DNA from 2 places in the Micromonospora sp. NPDC049081 genome. Region 2 is predicted to be linked to the other one. Evidence: riboswitches for the same ligand, from Rfam matches in the RefSeq annotation. Region 2 holds a riboswitch; the other holds the start of a gene.
What was found. Region 2 has a riboswitch for ZMP and ZTP ahead of AB0B63_RS14575 (tetrahydrofolate dehydrogenase/cyclohydrolase catalytic domain-containing protein). Riboswitches for the same ligand answer to the same signal wherever they lie in the genome.
Positions count from the first base shown of each region.

Region 1: another riboswitch for ZMP and ZTP. It lies ahead of AB0B63_RS19705 (glycine hydroxymethyltransferase); the one in region 2 lies ahead of AB0B63_RS14575 (tetrahydrofolate dehydrogenase/cyclohydrolase catalytic domain-containing protein).

Region 1 is NZ_JBEZEK010000013.1:53,269-63,307, forward strand. Features, by position in the region: gene pdhA (pyruvate dehydrogenase (acetyl-transferring) E1 component subunit alpha) at 1-9, opposite strand, end outside; gene AB0B63_RS19650 (Lrp/AsnC family transcriptional regulator) at 82-588, shown strand; gene AB0B63_RS19655 (DNA primase small subunit domain-containing protein) at 692-1,663, opposite strand; gene AB0B63_RS19660 (winged helix-turn-helix domain-containing protein) at 1,732-1,968, opposite strand; gene AB0B63_RS19665 (L-threonylcarbamoyladenylate synthase) at 2,360-2,980, shown strand; gene AB0B63_RS19670 (hypothetical protein) at 3,071-3,613, opposite strand; gene AB0B63_RS19675 (histidine phosphatase family protein) at 3,752-4,483, shown strand; gene AB0B63_RS19680 (NAD(P)H-hydrate dehydratase) at 4,467-5,336, shown strand; gene AB0B63_RS19685 (hemerythrin domain-containing protein) at 5,426-5,926, shown strand; gene AB0B63_RS19690 (helix-turn-helix domain-containing protein) at 6,028-6,453, opposite strand; gene AB0B63_RS19695 (SDR family NAD(P)-dependent oxidoreductase) at 6,564-7,379, shown strand; gene AB0B63_RS19700 (metallophosphoesterase) at 7,389-8,258, opposite strand; ZMP/ZTP riboswitch at 8,440-8,529, shown strand; gene AB0B63_RS19705 (glycine hydroxymethyltransferase) at 8,548-9,984, shown strand.
Region 2 is NZ_JBEZEK010000008.1:94,316-104,354, forward strand. Features, by position in the region: gene AB0B63_RS14535 (chorismate-binding protein) at 1-1,099, shown strand, start outside; gene AB0B63_RS14540 (TetR/AcrR family transcriptional regulator) at 1,128-1,913, shown strand; gene def (peptide deformylase) at 1,924-2,433, shown strand; gene AB0B63_RS14550 (GNAT family N-acetyltransferase) at 2,443-3,216, opposite strand; gene AB0B63_RS14555 (helix-turn-helix domain-containing protein) at 3,220-3,567, opposite strand; gene AB0B63_RS14560 (malonic semialdehyde reductase) at 3,665-4,279, shown strand; gene AB0B63_RS14565 (TSUP family transporter) at 4,326-5,084, opposite strand; gene AB0B63_RS14570 (endonuclease/exonuclease/phosphatase family protein) at 5,274-6,053, shown strand; gene AB0B63_RS14575 (tetrahydrofolate dehydrogenase/cyclohydrolase catalytic domain-containing protein) at 6,065-6,961, opposite strand; ZMP/ZTP riboswitch at 6,975-7,056, opposite strand; gene AB0B63_RS14580 (hypothetical protein) at 7,150-8,013, opposite strand; gene AB0B63_RS14585 (PLP-dependent aminotransferase family protein) at 8,089-9,414, opposite strand; gene AB0B63_RS14590 (hypothetical protein) at 9,632-10,039, shown strand, end outside.

The DNA of each region.
Region 1 (10,039 bases), on a different contig from region 2:
TGGCCCTATGCTCCTGCCGTTGGATGATTGACTCAACATCCGTGATGAACGCGGGACGATTGGCCTACCGGGGAGTATCTGATGAGCCAGCAGACCAGCCCGCCGCCGGGCCCGCCGGGCGGAACGGGACGTTCGGTCACGCCGCTGGACGAGGTGGACCGACGGGTCCTCGACGAGCTGACCCGGGACGGCCGGCTGTCCATGCGTACGCTCGCCGAGCGGGTGCACGTGTCGCGCACCAACGCGTACGCCCGGGTGGAGCGGCTGCTACGCGACGGGGTGATCACCGGGTTCCGGGCCCGGGTGGCACCCGAGCCGGCTGGGTTGGGCACCTCGGCGTACATCTCGTTGACCATCCAGCAGAACACCTGGCGGGAGGTGTCGGCGGAGCTGGCCCGGGTGCGCTACATCGAGCACGTGGCGCTGCTCAGCGGGGAACACGACGTGTTGGCGCTGGTCCGCGCGCCCGACAACGCCACCCTGCGCGACGTGGTGCTCAGCCGGGTGCAGGGCATCGCCGGGGTGCTGTCCACCCGCACCTGGCTGGTCTTCGACGAGTTCGACGGGGCCGGCAGCCCCTGGGCCTGAGTGTCGGCCCGACCGGCGCGGTCGGTGTGTCGGCCAGCCCGACCGGGGCGGTCGGCGTTGCGGCGGGGCAGTCGTCCGGCCGGTCAGCGTCCGGCGTGGTCGGTCAGCGTTCCGGTGGGGCGGCCAGGCCGGCGCGGTCGGCCAGGGCCAGCAGCGGCTCCAGCGAGAAGCGGTCGCCGTCCAGGCCGGCGTGCGGGTCGCCACGCTCGGCGAACCGGGCCGGCATGGTCAGCACGTCGAAGTCCTCCGGGCGGGCGTCGTCCAGCTCCGCCCAGTCCAGTGGGGCCGACACCAGCGCCGCCGGGGTGGGCCGGATCGAGTACGCCGACGTCACCGTGTGGTCGCGGGCCATCTGGTTGTAGTCGATGAAGACCGGCCGATCGCGCTGCTCCCGCCACCAGGTGGTGGTGACCAGGTCGGGCAGCCGACGCCCCAGCTCGTGGCCCAGGGCCAACACCGCGCGCCGGCACTCCCCGAAGCTCCACCGGGGCTCGATGGACAGGTAGACGTGCAGGCCGCGCCCGCCGGTGGTCTTGGGGTAGCCGACCATGCCCAGCTCGGCGAGGAAGGCCCGGACCTCGTGCGCCACCGGCACCACCTGCTCGAAGCCGACCCCCGGCATCGGGTCCAGGTCGATCCGGAGCTGGTCGGGGCGCTCCACGTCGGACGCCGTCACCGGCCACGGATGGAACCGCAGGGTGCCGAGGTTGGCCGCCCAGATCACCACCGCCAGCTCGCCCGGCGCGACCTCGTCGGCGGTACGACCACTGGGGAAGGTGAGGTGTGCGGTGCGCACCCAGTCGGGAGCGCCGGCCGGAAGCCGTTTCTGATAGAAGGCGTCACCCCGGTTGTCCTGCCGGGTGCCGATCTTCGCCCCCTCGAACACGCCGCGCGGCCAGCGCTCCAGCATCGTGGGGCGGTCCCGCAGGGCACGCAGGATGCCGTCGCCGACGGCGAGGAAGTAGCCCACCACGTCCCGCTTGGTCAGCCCGCGCTCAGGAAAGTAGGGCTTGTCGGGGCTGGAGACGCGGACCAGCCGCTCCCCCACCTGGATCTCCTCGGCCGCCGTCGCCACGCTCACACGGTAACGGCCACCCCCGACACCCGGAGCCGGCTCACCGGATCGCAGCGATACGCGGAGGGCTACGCCTCGGGTTGCCCGACGTAGGTGCCGCGCTGCGGAACGGTGTAGACCAGCCCACGCTCGCGAAGCTCCGCGACGGCACGCCGGGCGGTCCCCCGGGCCACCCCGAACTCCTGCACGATCGCCGCTTCGCTCGGAATCGGCCGATGCGCCGCGAGGTCACCGTTGCTGATCCGACCAGCCAAGATGTTCGCCACCTGGCGGTAGACCGGCACCGGGCCGTCTGGATCGATCATGGCAAGAAACTAATCGAGCCGAGACGAGGTAGGTTCTCTAGCTACGTCTCTAGACGTTCATGCTTGTACACCACTACCGTAAGTGGCAGCTCGTGACGATCAGTCATCTGGGCTGCCGGTAGCGGTCCGGGTACCTGATCGGGGATCGGTGCCCGGATCTGCCCGTACCCGGAGGGGTCCCATGCCGATGGACGACGGACCGGTCACGCCCGCCCTGGTCATCTGGACCGCGCAGCAGGTGCTGGCGCAGCACCACGAGACGCCGGACAGGCCGCCGCCCCCGCGCCGGTGCTTCCAGTGCCGCGACGACGGGTGCCACATGTTGACCTGGGCGCGCGACGTGCTCCGGGCTCACCGGCGACCGCCGCCACTCCCCACTAGGCTCGCCGCCATGGCGATCTATCTCGACGTACACCCGGAGAACCCGCAGCCCCGGACGATCACCCGGGTGGTCGACCTGCTGCGCGGCGACGGCCTGGTCGCCTACCCGACGGACTCGTGTTTCGCGCTCGGCTGCCAGCTCGGCAACCGGGACGGCCTCGACCGGATCCGGGAGATCCGGCACCTGGACAGCAAGCACCACTTCACGCTGGTGTGCCGGGACTTCGCGCAGCTGGGCCAGTTCGTGCACATCAACAACGCGGTGTTCCGGTCGCTTAAGGCGGCCACCCCGGGCAGCTACACCTTCATCCTGCCCGCCACCAAGGAGGTGCCGCGCCGGCTGCTGCACCCCCGCAAGAAGACCGTCGGGGTACGCATCCCCGACCATCCGGTCGCGCAGGCGCTGCTGGCGGCGCTGGGTGAACCGTTGGTGTCGAGCACCCTGCTGCTGCCCGGCGAGACCGAACCGATGACCCAGGGCTGGGAGATCAAGGAACGGCTCGACCACGCGATCGACGCGGTGCTCGACTCCGGCGAGTGCGGCACCATGCCCACCACCGTGGTCGACTTCTCCGCCGACGAGCCGGAGATCGTCCGCTACGGCGCGGGCGACCCGACCCGCTTCGAGTAGGTCCAGCCGCCCTCGACCGGCCGGACACCCCTGCTCTGCTGCCCGTCACGCGACAGGGCGCGGCGGGGGTACGGCCAGCCGTCGACCGGGTCAGGAACCGGATTCGGCCGGCGGCAGCGGCAGCGGCTCCACGACCGGGTCGACGCCACGGGCCGAGTGGACCGGTGCCGGCCGGGCAGGACCCGTCGTCCGGCTGTGCCGGCGGCCCGCGCCCGGGGACCCGGAGTGCCGGGACACCTCGCAGGTGACCAGGTGGATCGGGGCCGGTGGCACGGCGAACCGCCCCGGACCCCAGCGCACCCAGAGGGCGACCCGGCCGGCGGCGGCCTCCGCCGTGAGCTTCTCCCAGGTACGCCGCCGGTCGGTGTGGTCGACCTCGATCACCACGGGCGGCCCGTCCCGGCGGGCACACGCCACGTCCAGCACCGAGTGCCGGTCGGTCATCGGCGGTGGCAGAGGCAGCACGCTCGCCGCCCGACGGTAGGACCGCCAGCCCTGATCGGCGGCCCAGGCCAACGCGGCGTCGATGATCCGCGCGGTCACCTCGTCGGTGCCCAGGTCGGTGAACTCCAGCCGGGCCAGCCATCCGGTGAGCGATGCCGCCAACCGTTCGCCGTCCACCCCACCGTCCACGGGGGCAGGGTATCGGCCCGCCGGCAGCGGGCCGCTGCCGGACCAACGAACACGGCACCGCGACCAGCGGGGCACGACGGGCGTTGCGCCGGTCGGACGGGCGGTTATCCGGGTCGGGCCGGGGGTAGGCAGGGGGACATGGCGGAACTGGGGGCGCTGTGGATCGTCCGGCACGGGGAGAGCACCGCGAACGTCGCCGCCTCGGCGGCCGAGTCGAACGGCGCGGAGCTGATCGACCTGACCCACCGGGACGCCGACGTGCCGCTGTCGGACACCGGCGAGCAGCAGGCACGGGCCACCGCCCGCTGGCTGGCCGGCCTGCCGGCGGACCGCCGACCCGACGTGGCGGTCGTCTCGCCGTACCTGCGGGCCGTGCGGACGGCGGAACTGGCGCTGGCCGACACCGGCATCCCGGCGAGTGTCGACGAACGGCTACGCGACCGTGAACTGGGCATCCTGGACGGATTGACCGGGCACGGGGTGGCCCGCCGGTTCCCCGACGAGGCGGCCCGACGGCACCGGCTCGGCAAGTTCTACTACCGGCCGCCCGGCGGTGAATCCTGGACCGACGTGGCGCTGCGGCTGCGTACCCTCCTCGGCGACCTGCGCCGCGACCACCAGGGGCGGCGGGTGCTGCTGTTCGGGCACGACGCCCTGGTGTTCCTGCTCCGCTACCTGGTGGAGGGGCTGACCGAGGCGGAGCTGATGGGGTTGACCCGGGAACACGTGATCGCCAACTGCTCGGTGACCGGCTGGTCGGCCGACGCCACCGGCCGGCTCACCCCGGACACCTTCAACGACGTCACCCACCTGCACGCGCAGGGCGCCCCACCCACCACGGAGGACGAGATCCATGCCGAACCGGTCTGACACCCGGGTCATCACCCCGGGACTGCTGCGCGACTGGGCCCTGCCGGTGCCGACCGGCGGCAAGGACAACCGGGGCACCGTCCTGGTCGTCGGCGGTTCCCGGTTCACCCCGGGCGCGGTGCTGCTGGCCGGGGTGGCCGCGCTGCGCGCCGGGGCGGGGGTGCTGCAACTGGCCACCGCCGAGTCCACCGCCGCCGCGCTGAGCATCCAGGTGCCCGAGGCGATGGTGGTCGGCCTGCCGGAGACCGCCGACGGCGCGGTCGCCGGAGACCCGGGCGACCGCCTCGGTGAGCTGGTCGAACAGGCCGACGTGGTCACCGTCGGGCCGGGCCTCAACGACATCGACCAGACCCGCGCCCTGCTGCGCCTGGTGCTGTCGGCAGCCGGGCCGCACACCGCACTGGTCTTCGACGCGTACGCGCTGGGCGCGCTCAGCCACGAACCGGACCTGCTGGTCGGCGCGGACCGGAAGGTGGTGCTGACCCCCAACCTCACCGAAGCCCGGCACCTGCTCGGCCGCGACCCCGGCGACGACCTGGACGCCGACTCCCGCGAACTGGCCCACCGGTACGAGGCGGTGGTCTCCCTCTACGGGCACATCGCCACCCCCGACGGCCAGAGCTGGCGGGAGGAGAGCGGCGACGCCGGGCTGGGCACCTCCGGCAGCGGCGACGTGCGGGCGGGGCTGCTCGCCGGGCTGCTCTCCCGGGGTGCGGAGCCGGCCCAGGCGGCCTGCTGGGCAGCCTGGGTGCACGCGGTGAGCGGGCAACGGCTGGTGCCCCGGTTCGGCCGCATCGGGTTCCTCGCCCGGGAACTGCTCGACGAGATCCCGCACACCATCGCCACCGTCTGAGCGTGCCGGACGTTCACCGGCCGCGATCCGTTTGCGCAGTTCGTCCGGGGGTACCGGGATTGCCGTCAGCCGATCAAGGAGGTCTGCCGGTGTCCACCGACGCCATCGTCCTGCTCAAAGAGGACCACAAGGAGATGCGCCGACTCTTCCGCGAGTTCGAAAAGGCGCAGGAGGGCCCGGCCGGTCGCCGCCGCAAGGTGGTCAACGAGATCGTGGCAGCCCTCACCACCCACACCTACCTCGAGAACGAGGTGATGTACCCGCAGGTCCGCAAGCTCCTACCGGACCTGGAGGACGACATCCTGGAGTCGTACGAGGAGCACCACGTCGCCGACGTGCTCTGCGCCGAGCTGTCCGCGATGGACGCCTCCGACGACCACTTCGTCGCCAAGACCACGGTGCTGATCGAGAACGTCGAGCACCACATCGAGGAGGAGGAGCAGGAGTGGTTCCCCAAGGTGCGGGAGGCGCTCGGCCGCAACCCGCTCCAGGAGATCGGTGAGCAGATGATCGCGCTGCGCCCGGACGCGCCCCGCTCCCCCAGCGACCCGAAGGCGATCAAGAGCGCCCGGCACGCCACCACCGCCTGACCCGCCCGTCCGACCCGAACCGCGTCCGAGGGGCCCGACCGTCCGGTCGGGCCCCTCGCCGCGCGCGAGGATGCCTGCGGTTGCGCCCCGGGTGAGGCAGGTCAGCGTGGTCTGGACGACGTCGCGGCGGTGACCGGGTGTCGGGCGGCGGCGAGTTCGGGCTCGTGGCGGACCGCCCAGTCGGCGAGGCCGGACAGCGGGCCGAGCAGGCTCTGCCCGAGCGGGGTGAGCCGGTACTCGACGCTGGGCGGGACGGTGGGATGCACCTCGCGCAGGACCAGGCCGGCCGACTCCAGACCGCGCAGGGTGCGGGTCAGCATGCGTTGGCTGATCCCGCCGATGGCCCGGTGCAGCTCGTTGAAGCGGTACGGCTGACGGCCCAGCAGGACCAGCACCAGCATCGACCACTTGTCACTGAGCAGCCGCAGCAGCCCGGTGACCGGACAGCCGTCGTACTCGTCGGCCGGGACGGGCGTCGGCAGGGCCGCCGCGACCAGGGAACGAACACCCGTGTTCGGTACGGACATGAGACTGCCTTCTTCCGCTGTCGCCGGCCTCCGCGAAGGATTGTGCCGGTCGTGGTCCACGGTCGACGTCCGGTGCCGAACGGGGGCCACCGGGCGGGAAAGGGGGTGGCATGCGGGTCATCGTCATCAGCGGCGGCACCGACGGCATGGGCCGGGCGACACTGGAGGCCCGGATCCGCCGTGGCGACGAGGTCGTCGCGATCGGCAGCAACCCGGCGAAGGGGCGGGCCGTGCGGGCGCGCTCCGGCCGGGTGCACTTCCTCCAGGCGGATCTGCGCTCGGTGGCGCAGACCCGCCGGGTCATCGACACCATCAGGGGTCGGTGGCCGAGGGTGGACGCACTGGCCCTGTTCGCCAACCGGCAGTCGCCCCGGCGGGTGGTCACCGACGAGGGCCTGGAGCAGACCTTCGCGCTGTACTACCTGAGCCGCTACCTGCTCAGCCACGGTCTACGCGAACAGCTCGACGCCGCCGAACGGCCGGTCATCGTCAACGTGGCGGGCGTCGGCACCACCAGGGGGTCGATCCGCTGGGACGACCTCCAGCTCACCCGGAAGTACGGCATGGTCGACGCGCAGTTGCAGGCAGGGCGGGCGAACGACCTGCTCGGGGTGGACTTCGCGCAGCGCTCCGGCTCCCGGGCACGGTACGTGCTCTACCACCCCGGCTTCACCCGCAGCGGTGACCTGTCCACCATGCCGGCGGCGGTCCGCGGGGTGATCCGGGCGGCGTCGGTCGTCGCCCGGCCGGTCGAGAGGTCGATCCGCCCCGTCGTGGAGTGGATCGACGATCCACCGGCGGACGCCCTGACCGCCAGCGACCGGGGCAGACCCGTCCCGCTGTCGGCCACGACGCTCGATCCGGCCGCCGCCCGCCGCCTCGGCACGGTGACCGACGCGCTGCTCACCCGCCTGCACGCCGGCTGAGCCGATGGCTCACCAGAGGGGTGCCGGCGTGCCGGTGGGCGCGGGCAGGATCTGCCGTACCCGCCCGGGGGGCACGCTGCGCTGACGCCACTCCCGGGGGTAGCCCACCGAGACCTCCTCGAACCGCACCCCGTCCTTCCAGGTGGTACGGGGGATGTGCAGGTGCCCGTAGACCACGGTGGTGGCGGCGAACCGGCGGTGCCAGTCGGCGGTCGCCTCCGTCCCGCACCACTGGGCGAAGATCGGGTAGCGCAGCACCTCGGTCGGGTGGCGGTCCAGCGGCCAGTGGTTGACCAGCACGGTGGGCAGCTGCGGGTCGCGGGCGTCCAGGCGACGGGCGGTCTCCGTCAGCCGGGCCGCACACCACTCCTGCCGGCTCGGGTACGGGTCGGGGTGCAGCATGAACTCGTCGGTGCAGACGATCCCGGTCCGGTACGCCTCGGCCAGCGCCGCCTCCCGGGTGTCGAAGCCCGGCGGTCGCCAGCTGTAGTCGTAGAGCAGGAACAGGGGTGCCACCAGCGCCGGGCCGCCCGGCCCTCGCCACACCCGGTAGTCGTCCTCGGGGGTGACCACGCCCAGGTCCCGGCACCGCCGTACCAACAGCTCGTAGCGCTCCACCCCGCGCAGGGTCACCGGGTCGGCCGGCGGGGTCCACAGTTCGTGGTTGCCCGGCGCCCAGATGACGGTGTCGAAGCGTTCGGCGAGCGTGCCGAGCGCCCACTCGATGTCGGCCACGGTGTCCGCCACGTCACCGGCGACGATCAGCCAGTCCCGTGGCGAGGTGGGCCGCAGCGCCTCGACCAGGGCACGATTCTCCGCGTACCCGATGTGCAGGTCGCTGATCGCGACCAGACTGCCCTCGGTGTCCTCCCCCAGCATCCGCCGATCGTACGCAGCCGACCGCCCGGCGTGGGGCCACCGCAACGGCCACCGCAACGGCGGTGGCCGGCCGACCGAGCTGTTACCGGGACACCGGAGCTCCGCACGATCGGAGAACCCGGCCGGCTGCCCGGCACCGGCAGGTACGCACGGGCAGCCCGAACGGCACCCGGTAGGATCGTCGGTGGGCCGTGACTGGCGCGTGGGGATGGAGCACCATCGGGAAGCGGCCCCGTCATGAGGACGCACGCCGAGCGCCTGGGCCTTCCGCACGTCACCTGGAGGTCGCATGTCGCGTAACGCCGAATCCACCGCTTTCCTCAGCGCGCTCGAGGTGATCCGGGCGGTCGAACCCCGGGTGGCCGACGCGATCGGCGCGGAGCTGACCGACCAGCGTGAGTCGTTGAAGCTGATCGCCAGCGAGAACTACGCCTCCCCGGCGACCCTGCTGACCATGGGCAACTGGTTCAGCGACAAGTACGCCGAGGGCACCGTCGGCCGTCGCTTCTACGCCGGCTGCCAGAACGTCGACACCGTCGAGGCGCTCGCCGCCGAGCACGCCAAGGCGCTGTTCGGGGCCTCCCACGCCTACGTGCAGCCGCACTCCGGCATCGACGCCAACCTGGTCGCCTTCTGGGCGATCCTGGCCGACCGGGTCGAGTCCCCCGCCCTCAAGAAGGCCCAGGTACGCCAGGTCAACGACCTGACCGAGGCGGACTGGTTCGCGCTGCGCCGCGAGCTGGGCAACCAGCGGATGCTGGGCATGTCGCTGGATGCCGGCGGGCACCTCACCCACGGTTTCCGACCCAACATCTCCGGCAAGATGTTCGACCAGCGCAGCTACGGCACCGACCCGGCCACCGGCCTGATCGACTACGACCGGGTCGCCGAGGCCGCCCGGGAGTTCAAGCCGCTGATCCTGGTCGCCGGCTACTCGGCGTACCCCCGGAAGGTGAACTTCCGGATCATGCGGGAGATCGCCGACTCGGTCGGGGCCACCTTCATGGTCGACATGGCGCACTTCGCCGGTCTGGTCGCCGGCAAGGTCTTCACCGGCGACTTCGACCCGGTGCCGCACGCGCACATCGTCACCACCACCACCCACAAGTCGCTGCGCGGACCGCGCGGCGGCATGGTGCTCTGCGGCCCGGAGCTGGCCGACCAGGTCGACCGGGGCTGCCCGATGGTGCTCGGCGGTCCGCTGCCGCACGTGATGGCGGCCAAGGCGGTCGCGCTGGCCGAGGCCCGCCGGCCCGACTTCGCCGACTACGCCCAGCGGATCGTCGACAACGCCCAGGCCCTCGCCGAAGGGCTGCTGCGCCGGGGCACCACCCTGGTCACCGGCGGCACCGACAACCACCTGGTGCTGCTCGACGTCTCCGGCTACGGTCTCACCGGCCGGCAGGCCGAGCAGGCGCTGCTCGACTCGGGCATCGTGACCAACCGCAACGCCGTCCCGCAGGACCGCAACGGCGCCTGGTACACCTCCGGCATCCGGATCGGCACCCCGGCGCTGACCACCCGGGGTCTGGGCACCGCCGAGATGGACGTCACCGCCGAGCTGATCCACACCGTGCTCAGCCAGACCACGCCGGGCGCCAACGCCGACGGCACCCCGTCCAAGGCCAAGTACGTCCTCGACCCGGCGGTCGCCGACAAGATCAGCAAGCAGGCCACCGACCTCCTCGCCGCCCACCCCCTCTACCCCACCATCAACCTGGGCTGACTGTAAGGCTGGCCCGGCCCCGCCGGGCCGGGCCCCGCCCCGCCCCGCCCCGCTC
Region 2 (10,039 bases):
ACGTGACCGCTTCGAGTGGCGGATCACCGACGGTGGTGACCCGGCCGCGCAGATCGCCGGTTTCCTCGCCGCGCACGGCCTGCCCGTCGACGACCTGACCCGCCCGGCGACCCACCGCACCGACGGCCCCTGCGGCGCCGCCCTGTTCGTCTCCGCCGCCGCCGGCGCCCGGATGGTCGGCGCACCCACCGGTCCCGCGAGCCCCGTGCCCGCCCTGCCCGACGTCGCCGTCGTCGTCTACGACCACGACACCCGCCGCCCGCCCCCGACCGGGCCGGCACCGGGGCACCTGCGGGTCGGCCCCTGGCGGGACAGCTGGACCCCCGGGCAGCACGCCGACGCGGTACGCACCGTCCGGGCCGCCATCGGCCGCGGCGACGTCTACCAGGTCAACGTCGTCGGCCACGCCGCCGCCGGGTACACCGGTGACCCGCGGCCCGCCCTGGCCCGCCTCGCCGGCCTGCCCGGCGCCCGCTACGGCGGCACCCTGCACGGCGACCGTTGGACGATCGGCTGCGCCTCACCGGAGACCCTCGTCGCCGTGCACGCCGGGCGGGTCGTCACCCGCCCGATCAAGGGCACCCGCCCGGCCACCGCCGCCGGCCGCCGCGAACTGCTCGCCTCCGCCAAGGAACGCGCCGAACACATCATGATCGTCGACCTGGAACGCAACGACCTGGCCCGGATCGCCCGCACCGGTTCGGTGACCGTCGACGACCTGTTCACCGTGCGCCGCTGGTGCGACCTGTGGCAGGCCGAGTCGACCGTGTCCGCGGCCCTCGCCGACGGGATCGGCCTGGCCGACCTGCTGCGCGCCACCTGCCCCGGCGGGTCGGTCACCGGCGCCCCGAAACACGCCGCGCTGGCGTTGGTCGCCGCCGTCGAACCCGTCGGCCGGGGCGCCGGCATGGGCGGGTTCGGCTGGATCGGCCCCGACCACCTCGACCTGGGCCTGACCATCCGCACCGCCGCCGCCGACACCGACCGGTTGCACCTGTGGGCCGGCGGCGGCATCACCTGGGACAGTGACCCCGACGCCGAGGTCGCCGAGGCCGCCGCCAAGGCCGCCCCGGTGCGTGCCCTGCTCGCCGCCGACTGACCACCGCACCGGCCGCTATGGTGGCCGCATGCACGTCGAGTACAGCGGCACCGGCGACCCCGCCCGCAGCCTCGCCCTGCTCTGGCGCACCCGCGAACGCACCAGCCGCAGCGGCGACCTGGGCGTCGACCGGATCGTCCGGGCCGCCATCGACGTCGCCGACACCGACGGACTCGCCGCGCTGTCCATGCGTCGGGTCGCCGAACGTCTCGGCGTGGGCACCATGTCCCTCTACACCCACGTGCCGGGCAAGGGTGAACTGCTCGACCTCATGCTCGACACCGTGCACGGCGAGACCCCCCGACCGGCGGACGTCCCGGGCGGCTGGCGGGACCGCCTGGAACGCGTCGCCCGCGACAACTGGGCGCTGTACCTGCGCCACCCCTGGCTGTTGCAGGTCGCCACCACCCGCCCACCCCTGGGCCCGCAGGTCACCGCCCGCTACGACCACGAACTACGCGCCGTCGAGGGCATCGGCCTGACCGACCTGGAGATGGACGCCGTGATCACCCTCGTCGACTCCTACGTCCACGGTGCGGTACGCGGCGCGGTGGAAGCCGCCCAGGCCACCGCCCGCACCGGCCTGACCGACGAACAGTGGTGGCACGCCCACGCCCCCTACCTGGAAAAGGTGATGGACCCGGCCCGTTTCCCCACCGCCGCCCGGGTCGGCGCCGCCGCCGGGCAGGAGTACCAGGCCGCCACCGACCCGACCCGTGCCTTCGACTTCGGACTGGCCCGCATTCTCGACGGCATCGCCGCCCTGGTGGCCGACCGGTGCGCCGGTCCACCGCCGCCGGTGACCCCCCGATAGCCTTCCGGGCATGACCGTACGCCCGATCAGGATCATCGGTGACCCCGTCCTGCGCACCGCCTGCACCCCGGTGACCCGCTTCGACACCGCCCTGCAGCAGCTCGTCGACGACCTGATGGACACCCTCACCGGCGAACCGGGCCGGGCCGGTGTCGCCGCCCCGCAGATCGGCGTCGACGCCCAGGTGTTCGTCTACGACGCCGACGGTCACCGCGGCCACCTGATCAACCCCACCATCGAGTTGTCCGACGAGATCCAGGACGACGACGAGGGGTGCCTGTCCATTCCCGGGCTGTACTTCCCGACCCGTCGGGCCCTGCACGCCACCGTGCACGGCGTGGACCGGCACGGCGACCCGCTGACCATCTCCGGCAGCGGGTTCCTCGCCCGCGCCCTGCAACACGAGACCGACCACCTCGCCGGTCGGCTCTACGTCGACACCCTGCGCGGTGACATCCGCCGCAAGGCGCTGCGGGAGATCCGCGCCGGCCGGTTCGACTCACCCCGCCGCCACCGCTGACCGGCCGGCTCAACCCGCCCCGCTGGTCAACGTGTACTCGCCGAACCGTGCCACCGTGGTGAAACCGAGCCGCCCGTAGAGGCGTACCGCCGTGGTGTTGTCGGCCCGCACGTTCAACGTCACATGATCGACGCTGTCGCGTAGCCGGGCGCACAGCGCGGCGACGACCGCCTGGGCCAACCCCCGCCCCCGCGCCTGCGGGCGGGTGGTCACGTTGCCCACCGCGGCCACCCGGTAGGTCGGCGACCACACGTGCACCCCGGCCACCGCGACCAGTTCACCACCCGCACGTACCCCCAGGTAGTGGCCGGTGTCGAGCATCCGTGGGTCGAACCAGTTACCGGGGTACGCGTCGGCGTACAGGGCCCGCAGCGCCGGCAGGTCCGCCCCGGTCAGCACCTCTCCCGAGGCGGCGACCCCGGCCAGCCGGGCCGGGTCGGTCAACGCCATCCGCAGGTGCGCCCCCGCCGGGGTGATCACGTACCGGCCCGCGAGGACCTGTTCCAGCCCGGGGGACAGGTGCGCGTACAGCCGGGCGGGCAGCACCGGGGCCAGTTCGTCGAGCAGCGCCGCCGCCGGCCGGTCCGGTTCGGCGGCGAACAGCAGCAGCACCGGCTGTGCCGCCCCGTGGTAGAGCAACGCCACCTGCTCACCCCGACGGAACCACGACGTGTAGGGCCAGAAGAAGTCGTCCAGGTCACCCAGCTGGTAGGCGTGCAGCACCGGATCGCGCCGCAGCAGCCCGGCCAGCACGGCACGGTCGTGTTCGGCGCGGACCGGCACCGCTCAGCAACGACCTGCGGGAAGGTTCTCGTCGGCCCAGCGGGCCAGCTCGTCCAGCGCCGGCAGCAGGGCCGCGCCCCGACCGGTCAGCTGGTAGCTGACCCCCAGCGGGGGGCCCTCCCGCACGGTGCGGCTGACCAGGTCGACCCGGGCCAGCTCACCGAGGCGGTCCGACAGCACCGACTCGCTGATCCCCGGCAGTGCCCGGGCCAGCTCGGCGAAGCCCGCCGGCCCCTGGGCGAGGGTGCCCAGGATCATGCCGTTCCACCGTTTACCCAGGAACGCGAACGCCCGGGACAGCCCCCCGGGACAGGCGCGGGGCCCGTCGTCGATCGGGGAGCACGTCGTCATAAGCCCAGCATACGTGGTCCGTAACTCACCCTAGCCACTTCGAAAAAACTAGCTGCTACTGTGGGCGCAGCAAACGCCGATCCGACCGGAGGACACCATGACCGACGTACTGCCCAACCACCTCATCACCCTCGACCCGCAGGCCCAGGCCCAACTGTTCACCGAGGCCCGCACCGCCAACACCTTCACCGACACCCCCGTCAGCGACGAACAACTCCACGCGATCTTCGACCTCGCCAAGTACCCACCCACCGCCATGAACGTCCAACCCCTGCGGGTGCTGTTCGTCCGCCCCGGCGAAGGCCGCGACCGCCTCCTCACCCACGTCGCCGAAGGCAACCGCACCAAAACCGCCACCGCCCCCGTCGTCGCCGTCCTCGCCGCCGACACCAACTTCCACGAACACCTCGACACCGTCTTCCCCATCCGCCCCGGCATGCGCGAACACTTCGCCGCCGACCCCACCGTCCGCGACGGCATGGCCCGCTTCAACGCCGGACTCCAGGTCGGCTACTTCCTGCTCGCCATCCGCGCCGCCGGCCTCGCCGCCGGACCCATGGGCGGATTCGACGCCACCGGCGTCGACAACGAATTCTTCACCGACACCGGCTGGAAGTCCCTGCTCCTGGTCAACATCGGACACCCCGGCCCCGACGCCTGGCACCCCCGCCTGCCCCGCCTCGACTACGACACCGTCGTCCGACACGCCTGAACCACCCCAGACCCACCAGTGGCTGGCCCGCCGAGCACCCACCCGCTCAGCCGGCCAGCCACTGGTCGTAACCCAACCGCGCCACCAACGCCACCACCACCACCAGCAACACCACCCGCACGAACCCCGCACCCCGCCGCAACGCCATCCGCGCCCCCACCGCCGCCCCCGCCACGTTGCACACCGCCATCGCCAACCCCAACCACCACCACACGTGCCCCGTCACCGCGAACACCACCAACGCCCCCAGATTCGTCCCCGCGTTGACCACCTTCGCCATCGCCGAACCACCCAGAAAATCCGCCCCCACCAACACCGTGAACGCCACCACCAGGAACGTCCCCGTCCCCGGCCCGATCAACCCGTCGTACAACGCGATACCCACCCCCGCCACCCCCACCGCCGCCACCACCCGCACCCGGGTCCGCCGCGCCGGCACCGCCACCGTCCCCAACCGTGGCCGCAACACCACGAACAACGCCACCCCCACCAACACCACCAACACCACCGGCCGGTACGCCCCCGCCGGCACCACCCCCGCCAACGCCGCCCCCACCCCCGCACACCCCACCGCCAACACCGCCGCCGGACCCGCCACCGCCCAATCGACCCGCGTACGCCGCGCGAACGTCACCGCCGCCGTCGACGTACCCGCGATCGCCGCCAACTTGTTCGTCCCCAACGCCGTCGCCACCGGCACCCCCGGCGCCGCCACCAACAACGCCGGCAACAACAACAACCCACCCCCACCGACCACCGCATCCACCCACCCCGCCAGGGCAGCCGCAGCCAGCAGAGTCGTCAACGACACAGGATCCACGGCCGGCCATTCTCCCCACCCCACCCGGCCACCCGCCCACCCAAGTGGCCCACCTCACCGCCCACGTCGCCGCCGCAGCCACACCCCCACCACACCCAACACCACGAACACCAACATCGAACAACACAACAACTTGATCATTCGGTAACTGTGCCACGGACGTAGGGTGCACAGGTGCGCCTGGCGACCTTCAACCTGCTACACGGCCGCTCCCTGACCGACGGGCTCGTCGACCCCGCCCGGCTCACCGCCGCCGTCCACGCCCTCGACGCCGACATCCTCGCCCTCCAGGAAGTCGACCGCGACCAGTCCCGCAGCGGCCACCACGACCTCACCACCCTCGCCGCCCAGGCCCTCGACGCCCCCGAACACCGCTTCGCCGCCGCCGTCGTCGGCACCCCCGGCGAACACTTCCGCCCGCTACGCCACGACGACGACGGCCACGGCGAACCCTGCTACGGCATCGGCCTGATCAGCCGCCACCCGGTCCGCAACTGGCACGTCACCCGCCTCAACCCCGCACCCGTCCGCTCACCCATCTACGTCCCCGGCCCCGGCGGCGGCCTCATCCTCCTGCGCGACGAACCCCGCGTCGTCCTCGCCGCCGTCCTCGACACCCCCCACGGCCCCCTCACCGTCGCCGCCACCCACCTGTCCTTCGTCCCCGGCTGGAACGCCCACCAACTCCGCCGCGCCGTCCGCGCCCTACGCGCACTACCCGCCCCCCGCATCCTCCTCGGCGACCTCAACCTCCCCGCCGGCCCCGCCCGCCTCCTCACCGGCTGGCAACCCCTGGCCCGCCGCCCCACCTACCCCGCCACCGCACCCCGCGTGCAACTCGACCACATCCTCGCCGACCCCCACGACCGGCACCTCCTACCCCCCGTCACCGCCACCGACAACCCACGCTCCACCATCTCCGACCACCGCCCCCTCGTCGTCGACCTCGGCTGACCCACCACCGGTCACCCCCTACCCGCAGCCCGCTGCGCCGCCCGCAACGCGTTACGGAACAGCATCGCCACCGTCGTCGGACCCACCCCACCCACCCGAGGCGTGATCGCCCCCGCCACCCGCGCACACGCCTCGTCCACATCCGGCAACAACCGGCGACCCGCATACCGCACCCCACCACCCACCACCACCGCACCCGGACGCACATGCTCCGGCCGCACGATCCCCGGCACCCCCACCGCCGCCACCAGGATCTCCGCCCGCCGCGTGTACCGCGGCCAGTCCGCCACCCCCGTGTGCACCACCGTCACCGCCGCATTCGCCGTCGGCCGCTTCTGCGCCAACAACATCGCCAACGGACGACCCAACGTCGCACCCCGACCCAGCACCACCACCTCCCGCCCCGCCACCGGCACCCCGTGGAACGCCAACAACGCCTCGATCCCCGCCGGCGTACACGGCAACGGCCCCGGCAACCCCAACGCCAACCGGCCCATGTTCACCGGATGCATCCCGTCCACGTCGGAATCCGGATCCAACACCTCCAACGCCCGGTCATAATCCAGCTGCCCCGGAACCGGATGCTGCACCAACACCGCGTGCACCCCGGCATCGTCGTTGAGATCCCGCAACACCCGATGCAGATCCGCCTGCGTCGCCGACCCCGGCAACCGCACATGCGGCGACGCGAAACCCAACTCCGCCGCCTGCCGGGACTTGATCCGGATGTACCCGACACTCGCGTCGTCGTCACCGACCAGCACCGTCGCCAACGACGGCACCACCCCGACCGCCCGCAACGCCGCCACCCCCTCGGCGACCTCGGCGAAAATCCGCTCCGCCACCGGCCCACCCGGCAACAACCGGGCCGTACCAGACGTGGGGGAGGGGCAAGAGGAAACAGACATGACGCACCTCGACCACGAAGGCCCAGGCGGTCGACCTCCGCGACGAGCTCCCCGATGGTTGACCCATCCCCGTGCCGCCAGTCGCATCCACCCCCACCATGCCACACCCCACCACCCACCGGGCCCCGCCACCCCACACGCGCCGGGCCCGGCCGCCACACGACGACCGGGCCCGACTGACCGACCTGCTACGAGACCGTGATCTGCGCGACCCCACCAGCCGGATTGCTGATGATGCCGACCATCGACCGGCGACACGACCCGATGACCGGATCGTTCGCACACCCCGGGGCGCTGTAGTCCACCGCCACCACCTGGATCCGGTGATTGGCCACCGTCGGCGAATAGTTGAACGGCGAACCCACCGGACAGCTGCTGCCACTCCACTGCGAACCCAGCAGACCCAGATCCGTCCAGACACCCCCGGCGTCCATGTCGTTGATCCAGATGCGCAGCGGCCGCCGGTCGTTGTGACAGTTGTACGTCAACAACGTCCGCACCCCCGTCGCCCCCGAATCCGGCGGCGTGACCATCGCATCACCCGACCAGATCAGGTTGACCCCCCACGGCCGGCTGCCATACACCACATAGTCGTTACGGCTGCGATTGAACAACGCCTGACCACCCGCCGTGGTGATCACGTTCCACTCGTAGACCGCAGTGGCCGACCAGACCAGGTCGATGCCCCAACTCTGCGCACCCCACCGCAGGTAACCCCCGCCCGGAACCCGCAACGCCACCTTCGTGGTGTTCGTGATCGGCGCGTTCGTCGGCAGACCCTCCCCGTACACCTCCCACCGCGAATTCGGCCAGTCGGTCCAGTTCAGATTGATGCCGTAGTCGCGCTCCGCGTACCGCAGCGCCTTGAGACCATTGCTCTGGTTACGCATCGGACCGTACCCACCACTCCACGTCGGCAGGCCCTCCCAGTCGACGACCGCACTCGGCGGCGTCGCCAACACACCCGACCCGGCCGACGCCGGCACCGCACCGGTCAACCCGGCGACGACCACCGCCACCAGCAGGCAGAGCACTCTGTGAACACGGGACATGTCTCCTCCGAATCAGGACACCAGCACGGACACCCCTAACGGCGTTCCACCCCGTGCCACCCCGTTCCGGCCCCCTCAATACCCCGCACCCACCTCCTCCGGCGCCCCCCGCGCAATCGCCGCCAACAACGCCACACTGCCCCGCAACGTCTCCACATCCGGCGACGACGTCGACAACCGCACCGCATCCGGCACCGGCACCCCCACCACCGCATAGTCGGCCGCCGGACTGACCACCACCCGCTGCCGGGCCGCAGCCGACACGAACGCCCCCGTCGACCACCCACCCGGCAACCGCCACCACACGTGGTACGACCGAGGATCAGCACGTACGTCGAACCCGGCCAGCACCTCCGCCACCACCGCCTGCCGCAACCGCGCGTCCTGCTGCTTGAGCCGCACGATCCGCTGCGCCGTACCATCGGCCAACACCGCCGTCGCACACGCCAACGCCACACCCGGCACCCCCCACGTACCGGAACGCACCGCCGCCGCGACCCGCCCGGCCAACCCCGCCGGACACACCAGCAACCCCAGATTGAGCCCCGCACCCACCCGCTTGGACAAACTGTCCACCAGGATCGTCTGCTCCGGAGCATGCGCCGCCAACGGCAACTCCTCGTCGTACAGAAACGAATTGATCCGATCCTCGATCGCGACCAGACCCAACCGCGCGAGCCGCCCACCCAACTCGACCCGCCGCGCCGCCGACATCGTCACCCCCAACGGGTTGTGCAACGTGGGCTGAAGGTAGACCGCCGCGAGCGGCGCCCGACGATGCGCCTGCTCCAACGCCGACGCACTCAGCCCCTCCCCATCCATACCGATCGGCACCAACGTCACACCGTGCCGCGCCGCGATCGCCTTCACCACCGGATACGTCAACTCCTCCACCCCGAGCCGCTGCCCCGGCGCCACCAATGCCACCATGGCCGCCGCGATCGCCTGCCGCCCACTACCGGTGAACAACAACCGCTCAGGGTCCACCACCCACCCCGGCCGGGACAGGAAGGACGCACCGACCCGCCGCGCCTCCCGCGACCCGGTCACCGGCACCGGATGCATCGCCGCCTCCAGGCCCGCCGGTGCCAACACCCGCCCCAACGCCCGCGCCACCATCGACGACTGCCCCGGCAACACCGGAAAGTTGGCCTCCAGATCGACCAGGTCCGCGTCCCCCGACCGCACCGAGAAATCCACCACGAACGTGCCCCGACCCACCGCCCCGGCCACCAGACCCCGCCGCGCGAGCTCCTGATAGACCCGGGCCGCCGTCGACACCGCCATCCCGTGACGCCGGGCGAACTCCCGCTGGGGCAGCAGCCGCTGCCCCGGCCGCATCCGCCCGGACCGGATATCAGCCGCCACCGCATCGGCCACCAGCCGGAAATCGTCCCGCACCGTCACCCCTCACCTCCACCGAACCCTGCCCGCACCGCACCCCGCAACGCCTCCGAGCAATCCGACCACAACATCGGTGCAATCAACAGACACCCAGCCACGCAAAACCCCCCAATGTCGGATTCCCGGCCGCGAACACAGTTGACGCCACCAACCAAACCGATGCGAGACTCACCTCAATCACCCCATTGACTCGGTTCATTGAGAGGTGTGACCCGTGCGGACACCCACCACATCCACCCACCCCACCGAACTGCTACGCCGCGCCACCGACGCCCTGTGGACCGACGGCGACCTCACCACCAGCCGCATCCACTTCGACGCCGCCTACCGCGCCGCAGAAGCCACCGGCGACCACCACACCCGCACCCTCGCCGTCACCGGCATGGGCGGCCTCTGGGTCCACGAACACCGCACCACCAGCGACGCCACCCTCCTGCTCCACCGCCTCCACCACGCCATCGCCACCACCGACCCCCACACCCCCCTCGGCATCCGACTACGCGCCCGACTCGCCGCCGAACAGGACTACCGCACCGCCACCCACAACGACACCCTCACCCTCGTCACCCAGGCCCGCGCCACCGGCGACCCCGTCGCCCTCACCGAAACCGCAAGCCTCGCC